Regions from separate parts of the Priestia sp. FSL P4-0332 genome, predicted to be linked through region 3. Evidence: riboswitches for the same ligand, from Rfam matches in the RefSeq annotation. Region 3 holds a riboswitch; each other region holds the start of a gene.
What was found. Region 3 has a riboswitch for ZMP and ZTP ahead of MKY06_RS09535 (phosphoribosylaminoimidazolecarboxamide formyltransferase). Riboswitches for the same ligand answer to the same signal wherever they lie in the genome.

Region 1 (10,784 bases), 1.1 Mb from region 3:
TAATCGAGCATGATGCGAAAGAGAACGACGCTTAAAGCGGTTAACAAGCCCCCGGCTAAAACGGTTTTCCGTTTTAAAAGCAACAGGAAAAAGAAAAATGTAGGAGCTCCAAATGTAATTCGAAATGTTTCATTTAACGGATAAAATTTTAACTCTCCCGCCAGGGGGACAGTAATGAGCATGAGCAATAAAATGTACGGATCTTTTCGAATGAAAGATTTAAAATTCAGATAATTTCACCTCCTGAAGTGATTCGTGAATTAGTATACATTGTGACAGCGTCCAGCACAATGGAGAAGAGTGCCAAAGATAAAAATATAATTCCAAAAAGTTTTGTAGGTTTTTGTATGCTCTCGTAGGTTGCATTGTACATTAAAAACGAAAATGAAATCTCGCTTTATGAAAGCGCTTTAAAATAAAAAGTTAATTAAGTGATGAGGTGATTTTAATGAAAAGAGAAATTGAACAGGAAATGTCTTACTTACAGGTCACTGCAAAAGAGCAGTTACATGAGTGGGTAGAGCAAATAAAAGAATTTTCTTCAGAAGGAAAAACGGCTGATTACATTCCAGCTCTGAAAGATATGGACTCGTCTCAATTAGGTATTTGTTTGATTGGTGCTGACGGTACTGTTATCCAGTCTGGAGATTATGAATCGGTATTTACTCTTCAAAGTATCTCTAAAGTTATTAGCTTTATAGCAGCTTGCTTATGCTGCGGCATTCCTTATGTGCTAGAGAGAGTGGATGTAGAGCCAACTGGAGATGCATTTAATTCTATTATAAGACTGGAAATGCATAAACCAGGAAAGCCGTTCAATCCTATGATTAACGCCGGTGCTTTAACGGTTTCATCTCTTTTATCTGGGGAGACGGCAAAAGAAAAATTAAGCTATTTGTTTGATGTGATAACAATGCTTACTGGGAAAACACCACTCATTAATGAAACGGTCTTTGAATCAGAATGGCAAACGTCTCATCGAAATCGTGCGCTTGCCTACTATTTAAAAGAAACGAACTACTTACAAGGAGAAGTAGAAGAGGTTCTAGAGGTTTACTTAAAGCAGTGCTCAATTGAAGTAACGACTGAAGATATTGCACTGATTGGATTAATTCTGTCATTAGACGGATATCATCCAGTGTTTCACAAACAAGTAATTCCAAAAGAAGTAGCTAAATTAACAAAAGCGCTCATGCTTACATGCGGTATGTATAATGCTTCAGGAAAGTTTGCGGCATTTGTTGGTATGCCAGCTAAAAGCGGTGTATCGGGAGGAATCATGTCATTGGTGCCGCCTAATACGAAAAAGCAGTCTCCATTTCCAGACGGATGCGGTATTGGAATATACAGTCCAGCTATTGATGAGTACGGGAATAGCGTAAAAGGCGTTACGCTGCTAAAAAAAATCGCAAAAGAATGGGATTTGAGTATTTTTTAGTCTATTTACGTACTCTTCATTCGCTTCAATAATATAAACACCAAGAGAAAAAACTTTCATGTTTTGCATTTGTTCTACCAAATTTTTTAATGAGGTGATAGGCATGCAACAAGCAGTTGAAAGTGTGATTAGCGTCATCAATGATTTTTTTTGGTCGAATTTATTAATTATTTTACTTGTATCAATTGGTATTTATTTTACGATTCGCTCTCGTTTTTTGCAGTTTCGCATGTTGAAAGAAATGGTACTTGTTTTGAAAGAAGGACGAGCGGCTAAAGGTGGAGGAGTCTCCCCGTTTCAAGCTTTTTGCATAAGCATGGCAGCTCGAGTAGGAACGGGAAATATTACAGGGATAGCGATTGCTATTGCACTTGGTGGCCCGGGTGCTGTATTTTGGATGTGGATTATTGCCATTATCGGTTCAGTATCAAGTTTTGTAGAAAGTACACTCGCTCAAATTTATAAAGTAAAAGGATCAAACGGGTTTCGAGGAGGGCCCGCTTATTATATGGAAAAAGGGTTAAATAAAAGGTGGATGGGCGGGCTATTTGCTGTACTCATTACACTATCATTTGGCCTGGTGTTTAACGCTGTGCAGTCTAATACGATTACGCTAGCATTTGAGAACTCTTTTGGAACGAGCCGCTTGTTGATTGGGATTATTATGACAGTTATATTTGCGATAATTATTTTTGGCGGAATCAAACGCATCGCCAAGATATCGGAATACATCGTGGTCGTATTAGCCGTTTTATACATTGGAATGGCTCTGTTCATTATCTTTAAAAATATTGATCAAATGCCTGAGGTTCTATCTCTAATTGTGAAAAATGCATTTGGGTTTGAACAGGCGCTTGGGGGATCAATTGGTGCAACGTTAATCAACGGAGTAAAGCGCGGACTGTTTTCCAATGAAGCAGGAATGGGAAGTGCTCCCAACGCCGCGGCAACTGCAGTGACGAGTCATCCAGTTAAACAAGGTCTTATCCAAGCATTTGGTGTCTTGACGGATACACTCGTGATTTGTACAAGCACAGCATTTATCGTTCTCTTATCCCCCGCCTATAAGCAGGGACTAAGCGGCATTGAATTAACGCAGGCTTCTCTTAGTACCCATATCGGCTCTTGGGCATCAGGGTTTTTAGCTATTATGGTATTTCTATTTGCTTTTAGTACGTTAATTGGGAATTATTATTATGGAGAAACGAATATTGAATTTTTAAATTCAAATAAGGTGTGGCTTTGGTCTTATCGTGTAGGTGTTTTAGCGATGGTTATTTTTGGATCGGTCGCTCAGCTTCAGCTTGTATGGAATTTGGCAGACTTATTTATGGGGATGATGGTAGTCGTGAACTTGATTGCTATTTTTCTATTATCGAAAGTGGCATTTTCTGCCTTGCATGACTATACTCAGCAGAAAAAGGAAGGGAAAAACCCAGTCTTTTATAGAGATGCGCTAGAAAACAATCAAAATATTGAATGTTGGGAAAGAGAATCTACTCCATCCTCTTCTGAAAAAGAGAATATTATCTAAAAAAAGTTCAGCCAATTGGCTGAACTTTTTTTATGCGTTTTTCTTTAATTCAGATTGGACAGTGTCTTTAGAAAATAATGTTTCTTTCACACCGTTAGTTGCTGCTTTCGTTTTTACCGCAAAAATTGGATTTAAAATAACAACTACGAGTAAGTTAGATAACAATCCCCAAAACCCTTCATAAAGACCAAATGAATTTCCTGTGGCATGAACGGTAAACGTTACAACCAGCCCTACTACTAATCCAGCAATCGTACTTTCTTTCGATTGATTTCTCCAAAACAGGCTGATAACGATAGCCGGGAAGATTTGTACCATACCGGATACCCCTAGTAACTGTAGGGAAACAAGTGCTTGAGGGAATAATAAACCAAATAAAAGTGCCAGTCCAATAACAACGAAAACCATAGAACGAGTAACCATTGTTAATGTTTTACCCTGTACATTTGGATTAATTAAATCTCTAAATATATTATTTGCAAATAAGTTAGACGCTCCGATAGCCATGATAGAGCATGGAATTAATGAAGCAAGAGCAATCGTTGCATAAGCTAACCCTTGGCCAATGCCGCCATATGAATATTGAATTAAGGTTAATAATGCTAATCTAGGATCCGTCGTATCTTGAGGTAATACTTGATAAGCAATAAATCCTAAGAAGATGACTAGAATTAAAACGATATTGTAAAGCGGTAAGAAAATAGCATTTTTACGAAGCGAATCTGCACTTTTAGCAGTGAAAACACCTGTAGCAGCGTGGGCCCACATGAATAAAGCTAAAGCAGATACGAGTGATGCTGTAATAAACCATGGAATGCCTTTAGGTCCTTGTGTTGGGATCGTTAATAGCTGAGGTGCATCCTTTGCAACATTGTCGATCATGTTGCCCCAGCTTCCAAAATGCATAATTGGCAGAGAAACAACCATAAATAACATAATCGCCCATACTAAAATATCTTTAATAATTGCCGTATATGTGGGACCTTTAATTCCGCTGAAAAAGGTATAAAGAGCCACAAGAAAGAATGAAAGAATAACGACAGCTTTTACGTTAATGTAGCCAGTTCCTGCAACGCGAAGAGTATCTTGAATACCGCTAAGCTGAAGATCAATATATGGAATGAGCATCAATACACCTACTATGGCAATTAAAGAGGAGAGAAATTTACTGTTAAAACGTTCTCTGGCATAATCAGCAAGCGTAGTAAGTTTGTGCTTTTTAGCAACAGTCCAAAGCTTTGGAAGAAAAAAGTATGAAATTAAAAAGGCTAAAACAGAGTAAGGAATGGCAAAAAATGCGATGCTTCCTCCCTGATAAGCTGTACTCGTAAGACCTAGGAATGTATAAGCAGTATATAAATCTGCTCCTACTAAAAGCCAGACGAGCAGGCTTCCAAAACGTCTTCCACCTACAGCCCACTCTTCAACTGAGCTTCTAGATGATTTGTCACGTCCCGCTATAAAGCCAATTGCGATAACGACAAGAACAATTGCTGATGTGATTAAAAGTGCGGTTAAATTTCCTTGCATTATTCAATGTCCCCCCAAGATTTTTGTAAACGATAAATAATAAATGTACACACAGGCGTTAAGAAGACCCATAAAAATAACCATAAATGCAAAAGAGGTAATCCAAAAATAATTGGATGAATGTTATTTACAAAAGGTAAAAAAGCGAATTGAGCAATAAATGGAATGATGAATAAAATAAAAATTATGAATTTTCTGTTCAATTTTACTCCTCCTACTAAAAATTTATCTAACAATGTTCACTATGATAGCAAGTCTGACATGGTAAAGCAATAAGTTTTTTGAAAATTTAGTTATAATCTATGGAAATTTTTTCAGAAAAACAAAAAAGAGCTTATGGTGGGAGTATATTTGAAATGATTATGCAAGAAAAAAAGGGGGATAATCTAAGCGAAGTTGCTCTTGAAGCAAAAAAGAGAACGGAAAAGAAGAAATTTAGTTTTGACCGGGAAGTTTTTGTTATTTCGCTGAGATAAAGTATATTGCTATTGCATCATAAGAAAAGAATTTGTATGTTCAAATAGAGATTCATGGAAAGAATAAAACAAAGCAAATAAAAAAACTAGACAATAAGTGCTTGTCTAGTTCCACCACTCTGTCAATGGTCCTTTGTCGCCATAAACAGGATCTGTTGTAGGAATAGGTACTTGTGCAATTTCATCAAATACGTGAGGGCGATCAGTTTGTTTTCCTGTTCGTAAATTGTACTCCATGCCCTCTGGATAAGCTCCAACCACTTTAAAATCAGCAGTTGACTGCAGACGCATATGCCCTGTACCTGCAGGAAGTACGAGCACATCACCAGCATGCACCACGATATTTTCCCCCATATGTCCACCTAGTTTTAAACGTGCAGATCCCCTAATTACACCTAGTGCTTCATGAGAATTGCTGTGGTAATGGTGAAAATCATATATGCCGCCTACCCAGCTATTTTTCCAGTCGTGAGAATTAAAAATGCTCTCCACTTTCTCTTTCTTACTAATAAATACGTGTTCATACAACAAAACTGGAAGACGAGGGTGATTTGGAATGGTTCCGTCGTCATCAAAATAAAGAACTTTTACATTTGCATAATTCATAAGCATCCCTCTAACAATCTTTTTTTCGTAATTTTCCCTGTTTTTTGCTGGCGTAAACAGAGAAGTTTGCTCGAAGTACTTCATTTGTTGCGAAGTGCATGATATGTAGGTTTTAACGTTTTCCTAAAAGAAGTCTCCCACTTCAAGCGTAGCTATGTGGTGGGCAGTTCCCTTTAGTATCTTTTCTTCATATTGTATATAAGTAAAGGGTCTAGTGCAAGAATTCTATGGATATATAGCTGTTAATTCTTATTTTGTAAATGAATAATGTATATTAATATAATTTTTAGAAGGTGATCTGTTCGTGGAGTAAAAGAATCAAATAATAGAAAAAGTTAGGATTTTAGTTCTTTTTATAATTAAAAAGAGATTTTCAGAAGATTAATTCGGAATTTTACGAATAATTTATTATTTTTAGAAAAGTAATGTAAACATTTTTGTGTATTGAGTAATAGTAATGAATGTTATATACTGATAAAAAATATATTCCTATATGTGACTGGCGCAACATGGATGACCATGGGGGAGCATATAGCGTATAAGCCGCGCGCCTGGGCAAACACTTGAGAAAATTTCGCAAGTGTTTTTTTTATTTTCCTAGGGAAGAGGAGTAGATTTGGATGAGCAATATGCAAAGGAAGATGGGAACATTTGCTTTAACCATGACAGGCATAGGTTCGATTATCGGTTCAGGATGGCTGTTTGGAGCATGGAAAGCAGCTCAAATTGCGGGACCCGCGGCTATTTTTTCATGGGTTATTGGAATGGTGGTTATTTTGACCATTGCTCTATCATATGCTGAACTGGGCGCGATGTTTCCACAAGCAGGGGGGATGGTCAAATATCCTCAGTATTCACACGGATCATTTATTGGTTTTTTGGCTGCTTGGGCTAACTGGATTTCAATCGCTTCAACGATAACAGTGGAGGCTATTGCATCTGTGCAATATATGAGTACTTGGCCGTGGAAATGGGCTCGCTGGACTCATGAATTAGTAGACAATGGCATTTTAACGTCCAAGGGCTTGGCAGTTGCGTCTTTGTTATTATTCGTTTACTTTTTTGTGAACTATTGGACGGTAAATCTCTTTGCTAAAGCAAACTCATTTATTACGATTGTTAAATTAATTATTCCTGGTTTAACGGCAGGGGCTTTATTTTTTGCTGGTTTTCATAGTGGAAACTTTTCAAGTGAGCATGGGGTAGCACCTTACGGATGGGCCAGTGTTTTAACGGCAGTGGCAACATCAGGTATTGTGTTTGCATTTAATGGGTTTCAAAGTCCTGTAAATATGGCAGGAGAAGCGAAATCACCTAATAAATCGATTCCGATAGCTGTAATTGGTTCAATCTTTATTGCAGGAATTGTATACATTATATTGCAAATTGTCTTTATCGGAGCAGTAAGTCCGTCATCAATTGCTGATGGATGGAATCATTTGAATTTTAACTCTCCTTTTGCTGATTTAGCGATTGCGCTTGGAATTAACTGGCTAACAATTGTGTTATACGCAGACGCATTTGTTTCTCCTTCCGGCACAGGTGCTACATATACGGCAACTACTTCTAGAATGTTATACGGGATGCAGCAAAATGGATACTTGCCAAAGATATTTGGTACTCTTCATCCACTTTACAATGTCCCGCGCCCAGCTATGTGGCTAAATTTAGCAGCGTGCTTCTTGTTTCTCTTTTTATTTAGAGGATGGGGTGTCTTAGCAGAAGTGATCTCAGTAGCGACGCTTATCTCTTATATTATGGGTCCTGTAGCGCTTATAACATTAAGAAAAACGGCTTCACACTTTTACCGTCCATTTTATTTAAAAGGGGCATCAGTTATTGCGCCATGCGGCTTCGTTTTTGCTTCCTTGACGCTTTACTGGGCAAGGTGGCCACTTACAGGTGAAGTGATCTTTATTATGGCAATTGGCCTGCCTGTTTATTTTTATTACCAAGCGAAAAATAAATGGGTGGGCTTTAAAAAAGAATTTTTAACCGGGGCTTGGATGCTTATCTATTTAGCGTGCATGATTTTTATTTCCTACATAGGAAGCGAAAAATTCGGAGGAAAAAATATTTTGCCTTTCGGATGGGATATGCTAGTGATTGCTTGCGTATCATTAGCTTTTTATTACTGGGGAATTAAAAGCGGCAAATCTAACCGATATATGAAAGAAGCTGAACAAATCAATCAAGAAAATTTTAAATCTAAATAAAAAAACACGAGCCCGTGCTCGTGTTTTTTTATTTAGGTGAGTAGAGAATTTAGACTTATTTTTTATCAAAATATTGTAAAAAATATAGATTTTAAGGTTTAAGTATTTATACAGAGGGAACCTTTATTTGGGATAAAGTTCTAAAAAAACAAAATAAAGGGGATTAGGCAGCTGTGAAAAAAATGAATGTTTTGGCTTTGGCTTTTGTACTTATGCTAGTATTAGCGGCTTGCAACAGTTCTAAGGAAACGGGAGGATCCACTTCGGCTAAAAATAAGGCGATTGAAGCATCCATTGACAGCGCATCTTATATTTTAGTAGATAGTGATGAAGGAGCTACAAGTGAAGAAAAAGGGCTGTTGAAAGTTGATTTAAAAGTGAAAAATGTATCCAAAAACAGTATATCTTTATCGGATTATGACGGTGTGTATTTATACGAAGGAGATGAACAGCTGTCTCCAAAAACGGGAGTGAACAGTCGTGAGCTTGGACTAGAAAGCAGTGCATCTGACAAGATTGGCGCTGGAAAGCAAAAAAATTTAACGTTTGTCTTTGAAGTCAAAAAAGATAAAAAGTACAAAATTGGGCTTCAGCCAAAATCATCTGATTATGATGAAGAAATTGACGAAGTGACATTAACACTGGATACGAAAAAGTACGCGAAAAGCTATAATAAGCTGCAAGAGCCAGAAAAAGCTCTGCAAGCTTACACAGAAGTCCTTTACTTAAACAAAGAAAACGTAGACTATGATAATTATGTAACAGCAGATAAAACAGCTGTCATAGAAGAACAGAAAAAAGCGTTTAATGAGGAATTAAAAGGTGCGTTTTCTAACAGTTTAACCGACAAAGCAAAAAAAGATTTTTTTAACATGTATAAAGATGTTTTAAAAGAAAAAGCAAGTGTGAAAACAAATGTGATTGCGAATGCAAATAATAAAGCCGTAGTAGAAGTGGAGTACACTACTCTTGATTTATCAGACTTATATTCATACGTATCGCAGCTTAAGCGAGCATACACAGATGAAACGAAAGATTACGATACACAACACTCTGAAGAGTTTGCGGCTTCTAAATTCAAAGATATTGTAAATGAATTAGAAACGAAAGAAGGAAGTCGTCCCCTACGAATTTTTATGGTGAAAGAAGATGGGAAATGGACTGTAAAGTCAAGTGACCTATACAGTGATTCTTTAGGTAAAACGTTTGGATCAAGCTATATTCGATAGACAAAAAAGAGAAGAATTTTTCTTCTCTTTTTTGTTTTCTGTAAATAAATCAACGAGTTTTTTGTAAAGCTAAATTTATCAAAATATGCTAGTATAGGTTCATTCATTCTTTTATTCTTATTATGATAGGCATCAATGGAGGTTCTTACTAATGAAAGCAAATTATTGTAAAGATACAAAGGCCGTTCGAACGAGCCGCATTTTTCCTAATGATATTAATAATCACAATACGTTATTTGGCGGAAAGTTAATGAGTGATATTGATATGATTGCGTCCATTTCAGCTTATCGTCACAGTCGTACAGAGTGTGTGACAGCTTCAGCAGACTCTATTCATTTTCTGCACCCTATTACGCCTCAGGATTCTGTATGTTTGGAGTCATACGTATCATGGACAGGTCGTTCATCCATGGAAGTGTTTGTGAAAGTGATTAAAGAAAATTTAAAAACCGGGGAGCGTCAAATTGCAGCTACATCATTTTTAACTTTTGTGGCAATGGATGATGATGGAAAGCCCCGCGCAGTACCGGAGCTTATTCCAGAAACAGAAGAAGAAAAATACCTATTTCAAACGGGGGCAGATCGCGCTGCCACGCGTAAACAAGTGCGTAAAAAAAGCAATGAACTAGCCTCGGTATTGGATTTAGGACAACCTTGGTAGCATAAAAGAGAGGCCGAGACAAAAGTATTTTAGCTCAAATGAAAAACGAACTATTAATCAAAATGTTTGATTAGCGGTTCGTTTTTTTTTGTTATGGTGAACGTAGGTTTCATCTGTTTCGTTTCTTCTAGCAGTTGATTGGAGGGCAAGACGAAGACTCCCGGGGGGAAAAGCGGAAGCGACGAGGAGGCTCAGCGACCACCTGCGGAAAGCAAAGTCTTGCACAGAAATCAACTGCGGCGTCACAAGTGGTTCGGCTTATGTATCCCATTTGTTCGTCTTTAGATTGGATTCATTTAGTTATGTCTTAACCTCTCTTTTATATTTGATGAATCTCCTCTCCTGAACGAGAGGAGGAAATAAAATTATATGAAATTTATTTTCGTTCATGGTAATATGAATTTAATATAATTTTCTAAAAAGTTTAAAAAGTACAATATTTATGAAGAAAGGTGTCGTGTCTAATGGTAACAGTAGAAGCAGCAGAAAGACAAAACAGCAGCACTGCCCTGCGCCGTGATGTAAAGTTTCTCGGTCAATTGTTAGGGAAAGTTCTGGTTCACCAAGGTGGAGAAGAACTGCTCAGCAAAGTAGAAAAAATACGCGAAGTAGCAAAATCACTTAGAGAAAACAAAGATGAAGTTATCTATAAAGAAATAAAAAATGAAATCGTTACTCTTGAACAGCCGATGCGCGAGCAGGTTATTCGGGCGTTTGCAGTTTATTTTCATTTAGTTAATATTGCAGAGCAAAATCATCGAATTCGTCGTAGACGCGAATATCAGCAGCAAGAAGATTCTATTATGCAGCCGGGCTCATTGGAAAGTGCCGTTGTTTCGCTTAAAAATAATGGCGTGGCGCCAGACGTAATTGCTAACTTGCTTCAAACTCTATCTCTAGAGCTCATCATCACTGCTCATCCAACAGAAGCCACTAGACGAAGTGTCCTTGATATTCATAAACGAATGGCTGAGCTTCTGAAAAACTTGGATAATCCAACGTTAACAAAACGTGAACGTACGGAAATTGAAGAAAGACTGTTTAGCGAAGTATTAATTTTATGGCAAACAAATGAACTGCGAGATCGCAAGCCG
Region 2 (10,784 bases), 580 kb from region 3:
AAGGACAACAAGAAATTAGATGGGGAAATAACGTCTACATGTTAAGCAGTCATGAAGCCGTAGAGGAAGCGTGTATTTTTAATCAAAAAAGAGAAAAAGTCGCAGAGTTTAAAACAGACCTTTTTCATTTTAAAGAAGGCAAACACTCAATAAGAGTAACAGAAGAACTGCCCCTACCCATTTTTATCGCTTCTTACTATATAACTACTTTTATTATGCCATACATATAATCAGGCGCAGAATGATTCTGCGCCTGATTTTTATATCATGATTTTACAAATATCATTTGTGAATTCAACGGGATCACTAATAGATAAGCCTTCAATTAGAAGAGCTTGGTTATATAATAAATTTGTATAAAGGTCTAATTTCCCTTTATCACTTTCAAATGCATCTTTTAAAGAAGCGAATACATCATGATTTACGTTAATTTCTAACACTTTCTCTGCTTTTACATGCTGATTATCAGGCATAGCACTTAAAATTTTCTCCATTTCAATCGTTACTTCACCATCAGCTGATAAGCAAACGGGATGTGTTTTTAAACGTTTAGACGCGCGCACATCTCCTACTTTTCCCGCCAAAGCTTTTTTCATATAGTCAAATAGCTCTTTATTTTCTCTTTCCTCAGACTCATTGATCTGTTCTTCTTCTGCTTCAATCCCTAAGTTACTGCTTGAAACAGATTTAAATTCTTTTTCTTCGTACGTCATTAACATTTTAATGGCAAATTCATCGATATCTTCTGTAAAATACAGAATTTCGTACCCTTTATCTGCAACCAATTCTGCTTGAGGAAGTTTTTCAATTCGGTCGTACGATTCGCCTGATGCATAATAGATATACTTTTGATCCTCAGGCATGCGCGATACATACTCATCTAGTGTTACGAGCTTTTTCTCTGTAGAAGAATAGAATAAAAGCAGGTCTTTTAATACGTCTTTGTTGCTGCCAAAGTCACTGTAAACGCCGTACTTCAGCTGGCGGCCAAATGATTTATAAAACTTCTCGAACTTTTCACGTTCGTTTTTAAGCAAGCTTTTTAATTCATTTTTGATTTTCTTGCCGATGTTTTTGGCAATCAGCTGAAGCTGGCGGTCTTGCTGCAAAATTTCACGTGAAATATTAAGAGATAAATCTTCAGAATCTACCATACCTTTTACAAAGCTAAAGTAATCTGGAAGAAGGTCTGCACATTTATTCATAATTAAGACGCCGTTTGAATACAGTTCAAGCCCTTTTTCAAATTCTTTTGAGTAGTAGTCAAACGGACTATTTTCTGGAATAAATAAAATGGCATTGTAGCGAATCGTTCCATCCACATTAATATGAAGGTGAGTGAGCGGTTTATCAAATCCGTAGCGCTTTTCTGAATAAAACTGCTCATAGTCTTCTGAAGTCAATTCATTTTTGTTTTTCTTCCAGATCGGTACCATACTGTTGATAACTTGCTCTTCTGTATAATCTTCTAGCTCGTTATCAGAACCTTCTTTAGGAAGTTTTTCCGTTATGTCCATTTTAATCGGGTAGCGGATAAAGTCTGAATACTTTTTAATGATCTCTTTTAAACGATACTCTTCTAGATACTCATCATATGTTTCATCTTCTGTATTTTCTTTAATTTTTAAAATGATTTGAGTCCCAACCGTTTCTTTTTCGCAAGGTTCGATTGTATAACCATCGGCACCAGTAGATTCCCATTTATAGGCTTCACCGCTGCCTAACGCTTTACTAATCACCGTTACGACATCTGCCACCATAAACGCTGCGTAAAACCCAACGCCGAATTGGCCGATAATCGTGTGCCCGTCCTTTGTTTCATTTTCGTTTTTAAACGCAAGGGAACCGCTTCGCGCAATTGTGCCCAAGCTGCTTTCAAGCTCTTCTTGCGTCATGCCAATCCCAGTATCCGTAATGGTTAAGATACGGTTAGTTTTATCTGGTGTTACTTTTATGTAATAGCTTTCTTTGTTAAAACGCAAGGAGTCGTCTGTTAAAGCTTTGTAATAAATTTTATCGATTGCATCGCTTGAATTTGATAGAAGTTCTCTCAAAAATACTTCTTTTTGAGAATAGATGGAATTAATCATCATCTCTAATAATCGCTTTGATTCGGCTTTGAATTCTTTTTTTGACATAAGAAGTTCTCCTTTCCAAATAGGGCTTGTAAAACAATTAGCACTTCAGTGGATAGAGTGCTAATCACTCTTCTTATTTAACATGTATTAGGACATTTGTCAATATATTAGGAGATTCACTAAAGAGATTAAAAATTAGACTGAAAAAAGCAAACTTTTAAAAAAAGGTTGAACGTTCTGAAAGAGTTTGCTAGAATATACTTAATTTCAAAGACTATGTGTGACTGGCGAAACGCGGATAACCGTGAGGAAGCATATAGTGACGTAGCCGTTCGCCTGGGCAGAGGTAAGGGATTAATACATATCTCTTACCTCTTTCTGTTTAGGGGGAGAGGATATAGAAGTTACCAGACATGTAGGCTAAAAAACCAGACTTTTAAAAAAATTAAAAACGAAGTTCCTTTATTCAAAGGTAAAAACATGTAAAACTACGATGATAATCAGAGGAGAGTACAAAATGAGCACATTAACATTGGAAAAAGTACAAACAATCAAAACATTAAACAACATTGCACAAAAAGGTCTAAATGTTTTTAATCAAGAAGGTTATCAAATTGACAATGACAGCGAAAACCCAGATGCGATTGTCGTGCGTAGCTTTAACATGCACAGCATGGCATTTGACCAAAATTTAAAAGCTATTGCACGAGCTGGAGCAGGGGTTAATAATATACCAGTGGACGCTTGCACGGAGCAAGGTATCGTTGTATTTAATACGCCAGGAGCTAATGCAAACGCAGTAAAAGAAATGGTTTTAACTACAATTATGGCTTCTTCTCGTAACTTATTTGCTGGAGTTGAATGGACAAAAGGATTAGACGGCCAAGGTGATCAAATTCCTAAGTTAGTTGAAGCAGGCAAAAAACAGTTTGTTGGAAAAGAAATCAAAGGTAAAACGTTAGGCGTTATTGGTTTAGGTGCAATTGGTGCTCTTGTAGCAAACGATGCGCTTGATTTAGATATGGACGTAATTGGTTTTGATCCATTCATTTCTGTTAATACAGCTTGGAATTTGTCTCGCAACGTACAGCGTGCAATGTCTCTAGAAGAACTATTTGCAGCATCTGACTATATTACGGTTCACGTTCCATTAACGGACGATACAAAAGGTGTTTTCAATAAAGAAACGTTTAGCATCATGAAACCAGATGTTCATATCTTGAACTTCTCACGCGGTGAGCTTGTAAACGAAGAAGATATGAAAGCTGCTCTTGAAAGTGGAAAAGTTGGCCGATACATTACAGATTTCCCAAATCAAAATGTCTTGAACATGAAAAATGTTGTGCCAATTCCTCATTTAGGGGCATCAACTCAAGAATCAGAAGAAAACTGCGCGGTAATGGCAGCACGTCAAGTGAAAAATTTCTTGGAAACAGGAAACGTTAAAAACTCAGTGAACTTCCCGAATGCATCTCTTCCTTACACTGGGAAAAAACGCGTAGCTGCTTTCCATCACAACGTGCCGAATATGGTAGGACAACTTACGCAAGTATTCTCAAACTACAATTTAAACATCGCAGATATGGTGAACAGAAGCCGCGGTGAATATGCGTATACAATGATCGATATTGACAATCAAGTAAGTGACGAGATTGTGCCTGAGCTAGAAGAAAAAATTGGTCAAATTGAAGGAATTATTACAAGTCGTATTATCTAATTTGGTTCCCATCATATTTTAGTGTTTCAGCCCTAACTTTTCTAAGTTAGGGCTGTTTTTACATGGTGTTTACCTCATATCATTTCCTTTATTCTCATAGCATATAGAAATACCTTTAAAGAGGTGAACGTTTTGTCAGGAGAACTGATAGGAATTTTGATAGGGTCGCTCATCGCGCTGGCAGGAACATTCATTACGTCTGTCGTAGCTATAGTGATGTCGAAAGAGCAATACAAACAAGAGCTTCGCAAAGCATTTATCCAAAAGAAAGTTGATGCCTATACCCATGTGTGTCAAGTTATTCTAGCTATAAAAAATGATTTACTTACAAAAACCGTTTCTTCAGCCGGCTTAAACTGGACGGCTCAATCTATTAACAAACTAGCAGATGTGTGTATTACGGAAGGACTATGGATCGATGAAGAAGACAGCAAAAAGTTGGAGGTTCTGCAGAAGCAGCTTTCAAAGTTTGTATTTGATGAAATAGAACTGTCTAGACATGATATCCTCACAACCTGTTATAAAATTGTTGAATATTGTGAAAAAAAGGTAAGAATTCTTCATTTTATGACCACAAAAGAATAGGTGATTACTACTTTAAGAAGTGATAGTAGAAATATTAAAAAAGCATTGGAATATAAAATTACAAAACAATCCGTTTATATACCAGCAGCCGACGAGGACATTAGTAAGTGATGAAGACGGTAAATTTATCTTTTCAAACAACGGTTCCTACGTTATTTTTCTAGTTTCTCCGGGAAATAAAGAAATTAAAGCTGAAATTGCATATAGATGTTTTGAAAAAAACGTAAGAAGGACTGTTAACTGAATAGGTCTTAGCGATTGTATGAGAAGTGTATGAGCTATTTCATATTTAGTACAGTTCTTAACAAACAGTAAGCGTTTATGAAAAGAACTTTGCAGCAGCATACAAAGTTCTTTTTTATAGCTTGCGTTTTTTCGTTCGATTGTGGGATATAACCAAAGAAAAACAAAGCAAGCAAAAGTATGATTCCGACTAAACAAGCGATTTGAATGGTATTTAAGGATGTTGAGGACTCAAGGATTAAAGCGATAATACATAAAACTAAGCCACCTAGTACAATAGTAAATCGATTAACACTGTATAAAAAACGAATGCCGTATTTTTTATATAGCAGCAGGGAGGAAGCAAAAAGACGACTGTTATAGAACGAATGCCAAATACAGCTGATATACTCATCACCTCTTTGTAGAATGAAGTAACCTTTTTGTCCAGGTAAGGGTAAGCATCCTTAACATCTCACGTTAATGTCTAAATTCACATTATCTTAAGTTTCAATTCATACTGGCTTCATATAAATTAATCATACTGAATGTATTAATGAAAGATATGAGGTGGAATAATGCTAAACAAGCTTTTTAAACTATTTACACAAGAAACCGAGATATCTAAAGATAAAGAAGTAGATCTCCACGACGAGAGCGATTTTAACGAAGTTTGTGATGATCATTTCATTATAGATGAGTATTAGAAACCCTACAAAATGCTGCAAAAGTTAAAGAATGGATTGAGTATATCTGTATAACCAGTAATTGCACAAGGGCCGTAAAGGTATACTTTTACGGCCGATTAATATTGATGAATTGCTTTTTACATGAAACAATGTGAAAAAAATGGGCATCCTAGAAGCAAAAGGAGGGGATAGAATGGGCAAAGAACCAAACGATGAAACAAGTGAAGGGCTGAATCAGCTTTTTGAAATCATCAATGCAAAAGGCGACGAGGGCGAACTTAGAGAAATTGTCAGCAGGAGCAGTGAAAAGAATAATCATAAAAATCATGAGGATCAATCGTAAAAAGAAAATAAAAAACCTCTTCATGGAAATCATGAAGAGGTCAGATGAAATAGTATTGCAACCATTCCATCCTGCAGAGTTTTAAAGTATTTTAAACTCTTGATACGACTGGTTTTATGGAACTGATGGGATTCGAACCCACGACCCCTTGTCTGCCAGACAAGTATTCTCCCACTGAACTACAGTCCCGATTATGTAGAGCCTTTATTGCGTGTTGACTCTACTATATTTTAATACGTATGCCGCGCGTTCGCAATAGTTATTTTCAGTGTTTTCTAATTTCTTCATATGAATATTAACTTCTAAAAAAATCATTTACTTCTTGTTTGTACGTATAAAAAAAGCTTGGAATTTGGCTTGGTTCCAATCCTTTTGCAGCGTATTTGCTGATGGATTCGTAGTACCATTTCTGCTTTTCGAATCCTCTTTTAAAGCTATTCCAAATCGTATCTCCTTGCTGATCGTAGCTTTCTTTTAAAGACCGTAAATTGTCTAATTTATCTGCTACAATTAAAGATTTCACTTCAAGAGAACCAGTTTTCACAATTTGAATTGTATGCTGTTTACGTTCTTCCCAGCTTTTTGATTTGTTTTCTGTATGAGCTTCAACAATCCCCGCTACCTCTAAACCAAATCTTTGTACAATTTCTTCGAGTGTTACACTTGTATCTTCTACAGCATCATGCAGATAAGCTGCTGCAATTACTTCTTCACTAAAACCCGCTTTTTCTAAAATATTACCTACGTTAATAGGGTGAACAATATAAGGTGTATCGGACAGCTTGCGCATTTGGCCGCTATGAGCGTGTTCTGCATATCTACGTGCTTCTTTTATTAAAGACATCATATTCCTCCGCTTTTTTTATACAGTATATCTTCATATTATTAGTATAAACGAATATAGCTCTCCTCACTTTATAAAATTGCGCAAATTCATTTCTCATAATAAGGTAAGGCTATTAAAAGCCCTTGTTATTGTACGGTTTTTTATAAAGCCTAATAGCTATTTAATAGGCCTGTATCAGTTGCCATTTCCTTTTTTATTCATAGTTTGTATGAAGGAGTGATAGCAATGCAAAACCGTAATAATCAAAATATTAAGGTCATTGATGTTTCTCATCACAACGGAACATTTGATTGGGCAAAAGTGGCGTCGGATGGTGTAAAAGGCGCGTATATTAAATTAACAGAAGGCACAACCTTCTTAGATAAAAAATCATATGATAATTATATAGGAGCAAAAAATGCAGGTCTACGTGTAGGCTTTTATCACTTTGCTCATGCTGATAATGATCCTATTGCAGAAGTTAATTTCTTTTTAAATAAGTTGGGCAGCATGAAGGTTGATTTGCCTCATTGCTTAGATTTGGAAGAAAACAAAGGGAAAACAAAAGCGCAGGTCACAGCCTTTGCAGTTAGGTGGATGGAGTATATTGAAAAGAAAACAAGCATCACACCTATTCTTTACACGGGATATAGTTTTATTAAATCCAACTTTACAAGCGCTGTAGCAAAATATCCGCTATGGGTAGCCCGGTACAGTGGAAGTAACCGTTCTAAGGGGTTTGCTAATCCGGGGAATACAGCGATTTGGAATAGATGGGCTATGTTCCAATATACAGATCAAGGAAAGGTAAAAGGAATTAACGGAAATGTTGATATTAACGAAATGGATCTCGATTTCTTTAATAGTATTAATACAGGTGTTACGGTGGTGGAAAATAATAAGCCATCAGCACAATTACAGCAAGGTGATAGCGGACTAGCTGTAAAAGAACTGCAGCAAAATTTAACTAAATTAGGATTTGACCTTTCTCAACACGGAACCGATGGTCAATATGGAAATGAAACTACTGCAGCTGTTAAAGCTTTTCAAGAAAAGTATGGATTAACGTCAACTGGAAAAGCTGATGAAAGAACATTGGCTAAAATGATGGAATTGCTTAAAGGTATAAGTAATCCTATAGAAGAATCATTACCGAAGGTTACTTCACTGGGAGATAAATATTCTTTCCAAGTAAAGGCGAAGAAGGATATTGAGGTCTATAAGTATGCGAATGTAACAGAGAATTTCAGAACTATAAAAAAAGATACGATATTTAGCGTATATGGCTATACGTATGCAGCATGGGCTGTGCCAGGTGGATTTGTGCAAATAAAAGATGTAGAACCTATCTCAGTTACAATTAAAACAGGTGGATTAAGTAAAGACATGGAAGCGGAATTTCGTGCTTTCTTAAAAAATGAAGGAATTGACAGTGAATTACATGTACATACAATAGGTAATCCATCAGCTAAAATCACAGCAGCTGGACTAGATTTTGTAAAAGTTAAGCAGTTTTTAGATAAAAAAGGCTGGTATTATAAACAATAAAACCCCGCTCTTCGGAGTGGGATTTTGTCTTGGGATTTAATAAAAAAGATAGCAGACATCAATTAAGTAATTAAAATATGTTCTAAATAATAAAAGAAGTGGTAACCAAAAAGATTCTATGTATAGTTCACCTGTAGCAGTCATATTTTTAGTCAACAGCTCATGGAGGGTGAATGAATATGAAAAATACGCAGATTCGAATTGAAACACTGTCCTACCACTACGAAAGCATTATGGTGAATGACGAAGTAGAGCGTGCGATAAAAAGTATTGAAGTGACGTATCGAGTATATAAACATAACCATGTTTTAAACGGACATGTAGTACTTTCAGGAGAAGAGATTTACGATCTTCAGCAGCTGACTCACGCAGTGGCTGGGAAAATAAAAGCAGAATTAGAAACTACATAAAAAAGCAGCGCCTTTCTTTAAATCTTAAACCAAGATTAAAGAAAGGCGCTTTTTTATTAATTATTAATTAAACTGCAAAAAGAAGAAATTAAAGTATGTTCTAAATAAAATATATAAATAAAACACATAGCATCTAAGAGAATTCCTTAAAACATACACATTACCTTTGCATTGTGAACTTTGTCTCTTTTACCACTACTTTTCTTTTACTATGTGTAAGCAACACGCCGCATAACGTAATGATGCTTCCAACAATGGAAGCTGCACTCGGGATATCTTTTAAAAGCAGCCACGCTAAGAAAAAGGACAGCGCAGGAGTTAAGTAAAGAGAAATGGCAGCCTCAGCAGAACCTATACGCGATGTCAGATAAGCGAGTACCATATAGGGAATAACGGTTGGAAATAATCCTAAATATATCACGCTTATTGCTGATCTGACAGAGATATGTGCAAGTTCCGTTTCTAACCCAGGTAAAAAAACAAGCATAGAAATTGTAGCTCCCCAAATACTGTACGTCACAAAAGAAAGGAAACCATACTTTTTCAATAAATTTTTTTGACATACTATATAGATGCTTTCTGCAAGGGCAGCTAGCAGAATCAGTAAGATTCCATTAACTGAGTGTACAAAATTCTCTTTGCTGAAGGTTAAAAGTGCAACACCTGCAAAGCTTACTGCAGATCCAACCCATTTTCTTTTTCCGAACTCCTCCTGAAAAAGAAAAATAGCTAAAAGCGAAGAAAAAATAGGAGTAGTCGAGACCAGTAAACTCGCAATACCCGCACTCACCGTTTTTTCCCCAATGTTTAATGCCGTGTGATATACGGTAAAACCTAAAAAACCGAGTGCTAAAAGAAATGGAATATCTTTTATATCAGGCAAGCGCATGTGTGTGGCTATTGCAATAACTAACAGCACTAAAGAAGCAATACTTAACCGAACAAAAGCGAGGTGCTGAGGAGAAAACGATTCTAGTCCTATTTGAATAACTGGAAATGCTGAAGCCCATAAGCTAATCATCAGTATATGTAAGAACACCAGACTAAACGTTAATTTCATGTCTATTCATCTCCATTTTTCATTTTTAATCCAACCAGTATCTATTGCGGTTCCCATGTTAATAAACATTTGATAAAATGTCTTCAACCAGTTTAAAAGCAATTAACCCAACCACTTTAAAAACAGGAGTAAATGTATGAATCAAGAGAACAGTGCGAGTTATCCAAAATACAAGCAAATCATTGATTTTATGAAAGAGAAAATTGCGCGTGGAGAATGGCCGATTGGAAGTAAAATTCCTAGTCAGCGAAAGCTTGCTTCTATGTTCGATGTTAACCGAAGTACGGTCATCACGGCATTAGAGGAATTAACAGCGGACGGTTTAATTGAAGGTAAGATGGGAAAGGGAACAATCGTTATAAATAATACATGGACGCTTTTGGCTACGACTCCGCCCGATTGGAATGTTCATGTGAAATCAGGTATGCATCGTCCGAGTCAAGCAATGGTACAAGATATTAATGAATCCGAATTTAACTCAAACCTTATTCAATTAAGCAAAGGAGAGCTTTCACCTGACATATTCCCTAAAGATAAAATGAAATACGCTATGGAAAAAGTAGCAAAAAACATGGAGGTTCTGGGATACGAAGAACCAAAGGGGTATTTTCCTTTACGAAAAGAGTTAAGTGCGTATATGAAAACAATGGGGATTGAATCTTCTCCAGATTCTATTTTAATTGTTTCCGGCGCTCTTCAAGCTCTTCAGCTTATTTCAATTGGACTGCTACAAAAGAACTCTTCGGTTTTGCTAGAAAAACCTTCTTATCTATACTCTTTACATGTATTTCAATCAGCTGGAATGAAACTCAAAGGTCTTTCTATGGATGAGGAAGGAATAAAAGTAACAGCTATAAAACGCGCCGACCCTCAAGAAGGGCAAGCTATTTTATATACAAATCCATGTTTCCATAACCCAACGGGAACATTAATGTCCCAAAAAAGGCGTTACGATTTGCTGAAAGAATGTGAGGAACATCAGCTTCCTATTATTGAAGATGATTTATACCGCGAATTATGGCTGAATAAACAGCCTCCGTCGCCATTAAAAGCTTTAGATAAAAATGGACACGTGTTATATGTTAGCAGTCTTTCTAAAACATTAAGCCCGGGATTACGTATCGGATGGATAGTCGGCCCAGAACCAGTCATTGAGCGTTTGGCGGATATTAAAATGCAAACAGATTATGGATCCAGCTCATTGTCTCAAAGAGTGGCAGCAGAATGGTTTGAAAATGGCTTATATCAACTGCATATGGAAACGGTACGAACGGAATTGCGAACAAGAAGAAAAGTTATGCTGAAT
Region 3 (10,784 bases):
AAACAGCTTTCCGGAACACATGAAGAAGGAAACCCTTTGGCGTAGAAGGATTTTACCTTTTTAAGTCCAAGTAAGATAGTAATAGTGACTTATAAAGCAATTGAAGGATGCAGAAATGGAGGGAAGTAAAGTTGCCTAACAGCGAGTATCCATACTATTTTATAAAGGTAGGTAAATTATATTACGTATATCATTCGTATAAGAACGTAAAAAGGAAAGAGGTATCCAGTTACGAATTTACTAATGAGGAATCGTTAGCATTTCCCATTGATGAAGATTCTGCTAAACAAGTGGCAGATGAATGTGGAGGTCATATTGTAATGAAGAATGCTACCTTTAATGATTATATCAGCCAAGGAGAAAGATGGAGTAATTTTATAGATAGCAAAAAGAAGAACATATGGAGAATCTATATCATTAATTGAATGATAAAACCTTTTAACTACTATTTATTTTGAAGAAAAACTATATATTTGTCGTCACTTAGTGTAAATAGTAAAATTTTAATAATATATAAAGTACTTTATCATTTACCTATTAAATTATAGAAATTATGAGTAAGTTATATTTTTTTATGAGTAGAATCAATTACAATATTTATTTTTAAATTTTTTATGTATAAGAACAGTTTATAAAAGAACAACATCTTTGGTTTTATTTAACTAATAACAAAAAAAGAAAAAAGCAATCAAATAATTATAGTCTAATTTGATTGCTTTTTTGCATTAATTTACTTGTTGTTGAGTAGCGTCTCACCGCCACTGAAATGATTGATGCTTATCTCTTCAATCATTACTTGTACAACTTTTATAGGTCTTCTTTTGAATCCTTTTTACTTTTTTTACCGGCGAAGTTTGTCCCAATTACACCAATGATAATCATAATTCCACCAATTAAGTGATAAAAATGAAACGCCTCGTTTAAGAATAAAACACCGGCAATAATGGTAATTAGCGTAGCAACGTTACTGAAAACACTCATTTGAGCTGCTGCTATTTTAGACAAAGCATAGTTTGAAAGGTATGAGGTCCCAAGTGATGACAATATCCCTAGATATAAAATAGCTAATAAAAATTTTATGTTTGAAAATGGTTGAAAAAACTCTCCTGTTGTTCCTTCAATCACATGGTTTCCAATTGCTATAACATTAAACGCTATAAATCCAAACAATGTCATGATATATGTTATGGTTAATAAGGAATAGCGTTGTGTAAGCTTTCTTGCTAGAACATTATACAAAGCATTTGTGATGGCAGATATGATAATAAATGCACTACCGACTAAATTCGCTGTTTCAGCCCCTGATCCACTCATCATCATCAAGTAAATAACTCCAATTACTGATAAAGAATCTAGAACATTTATATCTCATGTATTAAACAGTGTCCCCTCTATTGCTTTGATATACCGATCTGCTGATTTCTGAACAGCTTGTTCTGCATTTTCCATTACTACTCGATTAAATGCATTATAAATACGGTTAAACGATAAATCTTTAACTTTATCTGCCATCTCTCTTACTTTGCTTGCTGGAAGTGGAATGAAATTTGGGTAACTGTACATAAAGCTTACCCACTGACGGTCGGCAGCTACTTGCATAATATCACCAGTAAATAAAATTCCTTTATTATTGTCTCCATTTTTCCAATGTAAGACAGCTCCTCCTTTAAAATGACCGCCCAGTCGGTATAGGGTTATACCATTTGTTAATTCAAGGGATTCGCCTGACCAAAATTTAATTTTATCACTTTGTCGCACTATCCACTCCTTATCATCCTCATGGATGTAGATAGGGGCATTAAATGTCTCTGCCCATTCAACTTGTGTAGAGTAATAATGTGGATGAGAAAGAGCAATTGCTTGGATTCCACCCAAATTATTAATTTTCTTGATAGTTTTCTCATCTAAATATGTAATACAGTCCCATAACATATTAAAGCCTTGATTTTGGATGAGAAAAGCTGTTTGACCAATTGCGAATTCAGGATTTGTTGTAATACTATATAAATTTTCCTCTTCCTGAAGAATTTCATTTTTAAAAGAGTTACCTTGTTGCATAGCTTCTAATGTTGTCCATGATTGTCCTAAAGGATTTACGTATTGTCTCTCCTCATTACAAATCAGACAATCTACTGGAGCTTCTTGTCTTTGAGGATATTGGACACCGCATGTAGTACAAATATAATTTGGCATATGTTTACACTCCCTTTCTTTATTTTTAATTCAAATGACACCATAAATAATCGCTAATTTTTATAAAGTAGACTTTTTTATAACTGCCTTAACAAAAATGTGCGTTTTTGTTAGGGTGATTAATGATATGCTTTTAACTTAGTAAACTTGCATAGTAGCTATAACAACAATAATATTTGTAACAATATTCGGTAGAGGAGAGGATTAATATGAAGTTTGGCTACATGCGTGTGTATACATCTTTAGTTAACATAATGTGGCTTATAGGAAGAAATAATAATTTTTAAATTATTGATTTATTGATGAAAAACAGTTCGATATTTACTTCCATATAGTGTAAAATCAAATGATTTCCAAAATATGCACAAAGGGATGGGTGAAACAAGTGGAATTAAGTAAACAACGTGTAAGATTAAGAATAATGAAAATAGAAGATGCAGAGGACTTATATAATATTGTTAAACAAAATCCAGATATTTGGACTTATATGCCTGTTAAAATGGATAGCTTATTAGATATGAAAAATATAATAGATGAGTGTCTACAAAAGAAAAAAACAGGGGAGATAGTTCCTTTTATCGTGGAAGATATTTGGAATAATAAGATTGTTGGTAGTACTAGACTATATGACATATCTTTATCTTCAAAAACTCTAGAAATGGGGTATACTTTCTTTTCACCTGATGCTCAACGTACAAGTATTAATACAGAAAGTAAGTTTTTATTATTACAATACGCTTTTGAAACATTAGGAGTGAAACGAGTACAAATCAAAACCGATTTACGGAATAATACAGCTCAAAAAGCTATTGAACGACTAGGCGCAGTTAAAGAAGGAATATTGAGAAACGAACGCCTTTTATATAACGGCCTAGTTCGCGACGCAGTTGTCTATAGCATACTTGATAGAGAGTGGAATGTAGTAAAAGAAAAGTTAGAGTCTTATATAACTTATTCCCTTGCTCAAAGTTAGGGGGGGAAATATGTTTAACCAATGGCTAGGTAAACAGTTAAGTAACCCTAGAGGTATTTTGGCAAAATGGATAGGTTCTTATATGGAAAAGGGCAATAAAAAAGCTAATGGGTGGACAGTTGAGCTTATAAAGCCGTCGTCTGGCGATCGTATTCTTGAAATTGGAATGGGAACTGGTACAACGTTGAATAGACTTCTAAACGAGTATGAAGATATTGAAAAGATATGTGGAATCGATATCTCTTTATCTATGGTGAACAAGGCTAAACAAGTAAATAGAGGCTTTATAGCAAGTCATAAGGCAGAGATTACTGAAGGAAACGTTGAACATATTCCTTTTGCTGCAGAATATTTCACCAAAGTATATACTATTCATACAGTATACTTTTGGTCCGATTTAGTAAAAGGACTACAGGAAATTCAAAGAGTATTAAAGCCTGAAGGTGAGGTATTCATCACATTTACTTTAAGTGAGGAACTGGATAGAATGAGGCATACTAAGGAATTTCTTCATTATTCGCCTAAATATATTCAAAGTTTATTAGGAGAAGAGGGCTTTAGACAAGTGAAAATAAGTGTCCAAAAACCGTTCTGTTGTATATCAGCGATAAAAGAATAAATGCTCCCATTTTTACTTACTACAGTGTTGCCTACAGGCTTGAAATAGAAAAGGTACATTTTAATTTAAATAAAAAGTAATCGTTTTCATTTTCTTCTTTTTCAAAATGGTTTACTGGGTTATAATAAATATCTACAAAAATATTAAATGATATGTAAGCAACAAGCAATTACACCCTTAATATTAGCAACAAGAACCCTCCTCAAATGTGTAGGGGGGTTTCTTGTTGTTAAGCATTTTTTTAAAAGCTATATATCTTATAAAAGTTAGTTAACATAATCACCGTTCTAAGAACAAAAAACAGCCTTTAAATGGCTGCTTTTGTTCATGTGATAAGTTATTTTTTAGCTTAAAATATAATTTCATTTACTTGTTTTAGTGTAACGAATCTGCCACCTAGCATATTATTATGATGTTCTACTATTTTAGAAGCTGAAAGCACAGCCGTATCAAATGTGCTATGGGCATCTTTTACTAAGATATTCTCTTTGTACCCTAAGCTATATGCTCTTCTACAAGTAGTATCCAAACAAAATTCAGTTTGCATACCTGCAATGACTAATTTTCCGATTTCAAGTTCCTGAAGTTTTTTATGTAAAGTTGTTTGATAAAATGCGTCCCAAGAAGACTTTTGAATAACTGTGTCTGTTGGTAGGGGGCGAACATCCCGATGAATTTCCCATGTGACTTTTCCTTCGCTAAGCATACTATCGGAACTGGAGTCTGTATGCTGTATATAGATAATTGGTATATTAGATTTGTGCGCGTTTTCCCTTAGATAAATAATATTTTTAAGTACTTGCTGTTCATTCCATAAAGATCCACCTTCATAAGAAAACATGATGTTTTGAACATCTATAAGCAACAAAGCTGTTTTTTTACTCATTTCATTGTATCCCCCCTATTGATTTTTGTGGTAAAAAATTCAAAATAATATTATATCAAATTAAAATCTTATATTATATAGCTTGAACTTACGAAATCTATCCTTCTTCGAAGTGTATATAGTATGCACCAATAGCCAATATAATACTGGTTCTAGGAAGTTTATATACTTAAATAAAATTCTTATTTTTAATTCACCAATCTAACATAAATGTTAAAATATGTAGAAAAGAGTGGAGGAGAATTACATATGAGAAAAGATTTCAGCAATACGGCTTTAATTATTATCGATGTTCAAAGGGCTTTTGAAGATGAAAAGTGGGGGATAAGAAATAATCTCAATGCTGAAGACAATATTCAAGTTCTGTTAAAGACATGGAGAGAAAAGAAATACCCAATTATACATATTAAGCACATATCTGATAACGACCATTCGATTTTTCATCCTAGTAAACCAAGTTCAGATTTTAAAGATATTGCAGTCCCAGCTGAAAATGAACCGATTTTTAAAAAGAAAGTAAATAGTGCATTCATAGGAACTGGACTTGAAAAACATTTAAAAGAAAACCAAATAGAAAAGGTTGTAATAGTAGGTTTAACAACTCCACATTGTGTCTCAACTACTACTCGAATGAGTGGTAATTTAGGATTTGAAACGTACTTAGTATCAGATGCAACAGCTGCATTTGCAATAAAAGGGGCAGACAATACGTATTATTCAGCTGAACAAATACATAATGTGTCATTAGCTACTTTAGACAATGAGTTTGCTACAGTTTTAACCACAAAAGAATTAATCCAAAACTTAGGCGAAGAAATAAAGGCTTAATACTTTTGTTTTAACTATATACAATATACGGAGTTAGTTAACGAAACACAAATTATTGGAAAGGTCATAAAAGAGCCAGTTCCCTTATAAGGTCTTGGCTCTATTGGGCTAATATATTTAATTCATATCTCAATGATGGAATACACGTATACCTGAATGTGCCATGATCATTCCGTATTCATTTGCTGCCTGTGTAACTTGTTCATCTCGTAAAGGATTTCCTGTTTGAACCACATATTTAACGCCACTTTGAGCCGCACGATCGATATTATCACGGAAAGGTAAAAAAGCGTCGGATGCATAGGAAACGCCTTTTAACCTTTTTAGCCATTCTCGTTTTTCACTCTTACTTAGCCTAGTAGGGACTTCTTCAAAACACTGTTTCCATTGTTCATTTTCTACCTCAGTAATATCATCATTCAGCCATCCATCAATTGCATTATTCGCTTCTACACGAGAAATGCCTTCTCTGAACTTCATGTTAAGAGCCCTTGGATGTTGTCTTAGCCACCAGTTGTCAGCTTTTTCAGCTGCCAACCTTGTACAATGAATACGAGACTGTTGTCCAGCACCAATTCCAATCGTTTGGCCATCTAAAGCGAAACAAATAGAGTTTGATTGTGTATATTTCAATGTAATAAGAGCAACAAGAAGGTCTCTCTTTGCATTATCAGGAATATCACATTGAGTCGTAACAATATGATTAAAAACTTCTTTCCCAATCTGTACATCATTTCTTTGTTGCTCTAGAGTAATGCCAAATACCGTTCTTTTTTCAATTGGATCAGGCACATAGTTTGGGTCAATCTCTAAAATTAGATATTTTCCTTTCTTTTTCTGTTTCAAATTCTCTAATGCTTCTTGAGTGTAGCGTGGTGCAACAATCATATCAGAAACCTCTGTTTTGAGGAGACTAGCTACAGTTATATCCACTTCATCACTAAAAGCAGCACAATCTCCAAATGAAGACATCCTATCTGTCCCACGCGCTCTTGCATAAGCAATAGCTAAAGGAGACAAATCTACGCCTTCAATAAAATAGGATTCACTAAGTGTCTTATTTAGTGGAGAGTACACAGCTGCACCTGCTGGACTTACGTGTTTAAAAGATGCAGCTGCAGGTTGACCAGTCGCCTGTCGAAGCTCTCGGACCAGTTGAAAAGCATTTAATGCATCTAGAAAGTTAATATAACTCGCATCTCCATTTAAGATTTTAATAGGCGTGTTCTCAGCATTCTGAACTTTAGCTTTACTTTGATTTGGATTCATCCCATATCGTAAACAAATTTCTTTCATTTAAAAATCTCCCTTCAAAATAAAAAGAGTATTTGAACTCATGTTCAAATACTCTGCCCAGGCGTACGGCCGTTACCTATGTGCTTCCTCATGGTTCTCCATGTTTACGCCAGTAACACATAGTCTGTTTTATAAGAAAATTTTACATAATAAAATTAATTTTAACAATACTTTTATCCAAATTATTCTTTTTTAGTAATTAACGAAGTCGTCATTCCACCTATAAAAATTGTCGAACATGAAAAAAGAAACGTTTTAGGTCCTAACAAAGGAAGCCCTGCTGTTATGATAAAACCATCTATAATTAAAATAACCATCCCTATGTTTAAAGAAAAAGCTTTTGATATAAGTTGTGCTAGTAAATCTGTTCCTCCAGTGCTTGTCTCATATCGAAGCATAAGACCAATCCCTGTCCCAATACACACTCCTCCAAGGATTACACTAGGAAAAACAGGAAGTTGAAACTGGTCTTTAATAGGTTCTAGCCAATCAATCAATAAAGAAGAAATAACTAACCCATAAAAACTATTATAAAAATAAGTTCTTTCATAAACCCAAGCAAACCAACATAATGGAAAACCCAAAATAATCATCGTTACACCTGTAGGAAATTCAAAATAATAGTGAAGGATGAGAGCAATTCCAATTGTTCCCCCATCTAACAAATAATGAGGAACTAAAAATCCATTAATTCCTATACTTAATAATAAGCTTCCGACAAGAACAACCGGTATTTTTCGAAATATAATAATCACCTTTTTAGTCAATTTATCTCTTACTATATGTATAAGCTTTAGCTAGCTGTCATGAATGCTTTTTAATTTTATAGATCAGGGAAGTTTTAAAAAATACGGATTTAGAGCCGAAAGTATTCTGACTACACTATATGTTTTCATTCTCTATTAGGTAACTTGCCTAAGTTGAATATTTTTTTATCATTTGAGCAAACTACTGTTAGTCCTAGTGGTTTTTTCTATTTTTAGGTAGTTTTTTAAAAAAAGGACAAAAAGTCATAGCACTTTAAAAACAGGCATATGATTTATAGAGACCTCGACGTGCTTATAAATTGAACTAGTAGATAACCCTTGGGTGTATTGATTCAAGGGTTATTTGCTTTTTATATGAATTAAAACATCGTAACCAGAACAAACTACACAAGGCGCTGTGAGGCATCAGCCAAAATCCTTACTGCAATAGAGCAGAAAAAACCTACCTCTTTTGATTGGGAAGAGATAGGTTTTTTTCTATTTTTAAGGTGTATAAAATATACATTCTTAGTTACCCTCATCACTCTTTCCGGAAAACATCATAAAAAAGGACCCTTGATGCAGGACGGTTCTGCCAAGAGCCCTTTTTCCGGAGTATGCAGCTTTTTATACATTGTTGATTGATCAACGTTTTCTCAGTAGGTGGATGAGAAACTAATGTATAAGAAGTGCACCTTTTATAAATATGCTCAAGGTTGTCCTATATTGCCTTATTTATAAATTTGTTGTACAATTATTCAGACTTTTCTATGAATAGAAACATATAAATTCCCTAAAAGCTATCCGTCCTGCAACGATGGGGTAGCTTTCTTTTTTATTAACGATAATAATTACTTTAACATTTTATAATAGATTTAAATATCTTGTCCGTAAAAGTATACCTTTACGGACTTTTCTATTATATAGAAAATCTATCATTTCCATCGTTCGTTTAAATTAAAAAACGAATTACGAACGTCTTTTGAAAACTCTACACTTTTACGAACATTTTTTTAGAATGATATAGATATAAGTTTAAAATAAGTATAAAAATGGTAAGAGAACTTGCCTAAATATGTAATAAGAGCTTTTAAATAAATGACTGAATCATTCTTAGATTAATTTATAATTAATTTCAAAAAGCTAAGCTCCTTAAGAGATTTGATTGATCTTTACAAAAAAGGGGGATATAGAAGCTTGTTTATGTCTAAAAGCAGAAATCTAATAATATTTTATCAAAAACATATATAATAAAAGCAACGCGTAAAAAGAGTCTTTTACTTCGTATAGTAAAAGACTCTTTTTACGCGTTGCTTTATTATTTAAGAGAATTTTTAAGTGATTCATCTTCTTCGATTAAATTTTCTTTAATCTTATCTAAATACTAACGAATCCATACAACTATAATTTTGTGACGTTTTCTCCATAGTTATATTCCTTATTTAGAAGTTGATTGAAGCTTCATTTTATACTAAGTACCAAATCGTAATAAAAGTAGGCTTCAAAGTGTTCATCTAAATGCTTTAATTTATCCAGAGAATTAAAGTAAATTTATTTATTTAACCTTGTTGATTTAGAAGTAAATTGCTCTTTATTTTTAAACAAGTTAACTCCATAACCTGCAAGACCTCCAATAATTGCAGGGAATATCCAACCTAATCCAATATGGTAAAGAGGAAGATAGTAAGTAAATAATTGGTCAATACCAGGGATGTGTAAGCCAAAATCATTTAATCCATCTACCAGGCTTACAACAAATGTTAAGAATAGGCTACCTTGGTATACCTCAGCACATCCTTTAAATAAAGAATGAAGGAAAGTCAAAAAGATTAGAACAATTGCTAATGGATAGAGAACTGTTAAAACAGGTACTGAAAAAGAAATTAAATGATTTAATCCAACATTTGCGATGATTGCGCTAAACACGGATAAGCTAATCGCAATTTTCTTATAAGAAATAGAAGGTAATAATTTATGGAAATAAGAAGAGCATGAAGTAATAAGCCCTACGCTAGTTGTCAGACAAGCTACTGTGATCATTAAGCCTAATAGTAATCCTCCATATTCTCCAAAATAATAATCAGAAACTTTCGCTAACACCGTACCACCATTATCTAAATGCCCAAGCTTTTCTACACTTGAAGCGCCCATGTATGAAAGGGCAGAATAGATAGTTGCAAGAATAATAGCAGCAATTCCCGTAGCTTTTAGGCAAACAGTTATAATTTGCTTCTTTGTTTTAGCGCCTTTCTCTTTAATTGCATTGATAATAATGATTCCGAAAACGAAAGATGCAAGAGTATCCATTGTGAGATATCCTTCTTGGAACCCATTAAAAAAAGAGTTTGTTACATATTTTTCTGTGGGTGCTTGAAATTTTCCAATAGGATGAATAAAAGCAACTAGAACTAAAATTCCAATGAATGTTAATTTAATTGGCGTTAAGAATTTTCCAACAATATCGACAATTTTCGCAGGATTGAGAGAAAAAAAGCATGTAATACTGAAAAATATAATAGTAAATACGAGTAAAGCTATAGAACTAGAGCTTTCAGAAATGAAAGGTTTAAGTCCGATTTCAAAAGAGACGTTACCTGTTCGTGGGATAGCAAATAAAGGTCCAATAGCTAGATAAAGAACAGTTGTAAATACTAAACCAAAGATAGGATGTACGCGACTTGCTAATGATTGTAAATCTTCCTTTCCGGAGAATCCAAAAGCTAGTACACCAAGTAAAGGCAAGCCTACTCCAGTAACTAAAAAACCCGCATTTGCTGACCAGATATTTGCTCCCGCTGACTGGCCAAGCATAGCAGGGAATATTAAATTTCCAGCTCCAAAAAATAATGCAAATAACATTAAACCAATGATTACTATAAAAGAAAACGGTACTTTGTTTGACAAGGTGAAACCCCCATTAATAATATTCTTCATAAAAAATTAAATTTTCAGACAACTTAAATTACAAATAACTTATCTTTTTTGTATTATAAACAGTCAAATTACATATTTCAATATAAAAAATAAACTTTTTTGATAAAATTTAAAAAATTATCAATTTTCCGTTCATTATCCATTATTAAAATAAAAATAATATTAAAAACCCAGATTTTTATTCAAAATGCGTACGTTAAGTAGGTTAATAACGGTATTATTTTTAAAAAATTATAAATCATATTCAAATCGCGTATATTATCCTTTTAATTAATTTGATTGAATGATATGCAATTAAGTCAAGAAAGT

Region 1: another riboswitch for ZMP and ZTP. It lies ahead of MKY06_RS04155 (APC family permease); the one in region 3 lies ahead of MKY06_RS09535 (phosphoribosylaminoimidazolecarboxamide formyltransferase).
Region 2: another riboswitch for ZMP and ZTP. It lies ahead of MKY06_RS12400 (phosphoglycerate dehydrogenase); the one in region 3 lies ahead of MKY06_RS09535 (phosphoribosylaminoimidazolecarboxamide formyltransferase).

The regions. Positions count from the first base shown of each region.
Region 1 is NZ_JBBOUA010000001.1:786,979-797,762, forward strand. Features, by position in the region: gene MKY06_RS04125 (ATP-binding protein) at 1-182, opposite strand, end outside; gene MKY06_RS04130 (glutaminase) at 449-1,438, shown strand; gene MKY06_RS04135 (alanine/glycine:cation symporter family protein) at 1,542-2,972, shown strand; gene MKY06_RS04140 (sodium:solute symporter family protein) at 3,003-4,502, opposite strand; gene MKY06_RS04145 (DUF3311 domain-containing protein) at 4,502-4,705, opposite strand; gene MKY06_RS04150 (cupin domain-containing protein) at 5,084-5,584, opposite strand; ZMP/ZTP riboswitch at 6,070-6,148, shown strand; gene MKY06_RS04155 (APC family permease) at 6,205-7,800, shown strand; gene MKY06_RS04160 (DUF5105 domain-containing protein) at 7,983-9,029, shown strand; gene MKY06_RS04165 (acyl-CoA thioesterase) at 9,181-9,690, shown strand; gene ppc (phosphoenolpyruvate carboxylase) at 10,155-10,784, shown strand, end outside.
Region 2 is NZ_JBBOUA010000001.1:2,455,862-2,466,645, forward strand. Features, by position in the region: gene MKY06_RS12390 (hypothetical protein) at 39-230, shown strand; gene htpG (molecular chaperone HtpG) at 261-2,138, opposite strand; ZMP/ZTP riboswitch at 2,349-2,427, shown strand; gene MKY06_RS12400 (phosphoglycerate dehydrogenase) at 2,596-3,795, shown strand; gene MKY06_RS12405 (hypothetical protein) at 3,919-4,380, shown strand; gene MKY06_RS12410 (DUF6143 family protein) at 4,400-4,624, shown strand; gene MKY06_RS12415 (hypothetical protein) at 5,181-5,309, shown strand; gene MKY06_RS12420 (hypothetical protein) at 5,485-5,634, shown strand; tRNA gene MKY06_RS12425 (tRNA-Ala) at 5,752-5,823, opposite strand; gene MKY06_RS12430 (HD domain-containing protein) at 5,930-6,478, opposite strand; gene MKY06_RS12435 (GH25 family lysozyme) at 6,707-8,008, shown strand; gene MKY06_RS12440 (hypothetical protein) at 8,188-8,418, shown strand; gene MKY06_RS12445 (DMT family transporter) at 8,579-9,478, opposite strand; gene pdxR (MocR-like pyridoxine biosynthesis transcription factor PdxR) at 9,615-10,784, shown strand, end outside.
Region 3 is NZ_JBBOUA010000001.1:1,880,665-1,891,448, forward strand. Features, by position in the region: gene MKY06_RS09500 (hypothetical protein) at 132-425, shown strand; gene MKY06_RS09505 (DMT family transporter) at 808-1,320, opposite strand; gene MKY06_RS09510 (MBL fold metallo-hydrolase) at 1,369-2,193, opposite strand; gene MKY06_RS09515 (GNAT family N-acetyltransferase) at 2,579-3,166, shown strand; gene MKY06_RS09520 (class I SAM-dependent methyltransferase) at 3,177-3,785, shown strand; gene MKY06_RS09525 (cysteine hydrolase family protein) at 4,135-4,671, opposite strand; gene MKY06_RS09530 (cysteine hydrolase family protein) at 4,921-5,499, shown strand; gene MKY06_RS09535 (phosphoribosylaminoimidazolecarboxamide formyltransferase) at 5,629-6,795, opposite strand; ZMP/ZTP riboswitch at 6,844-6,922, opposite strand; gene MKY06_RS09540 (YitT family protein) at 6,978-7,562, opposite strand; gene brnQ (branched-chain amino acid transport system II carrier protein) at 9,093-10,445, opposite strand.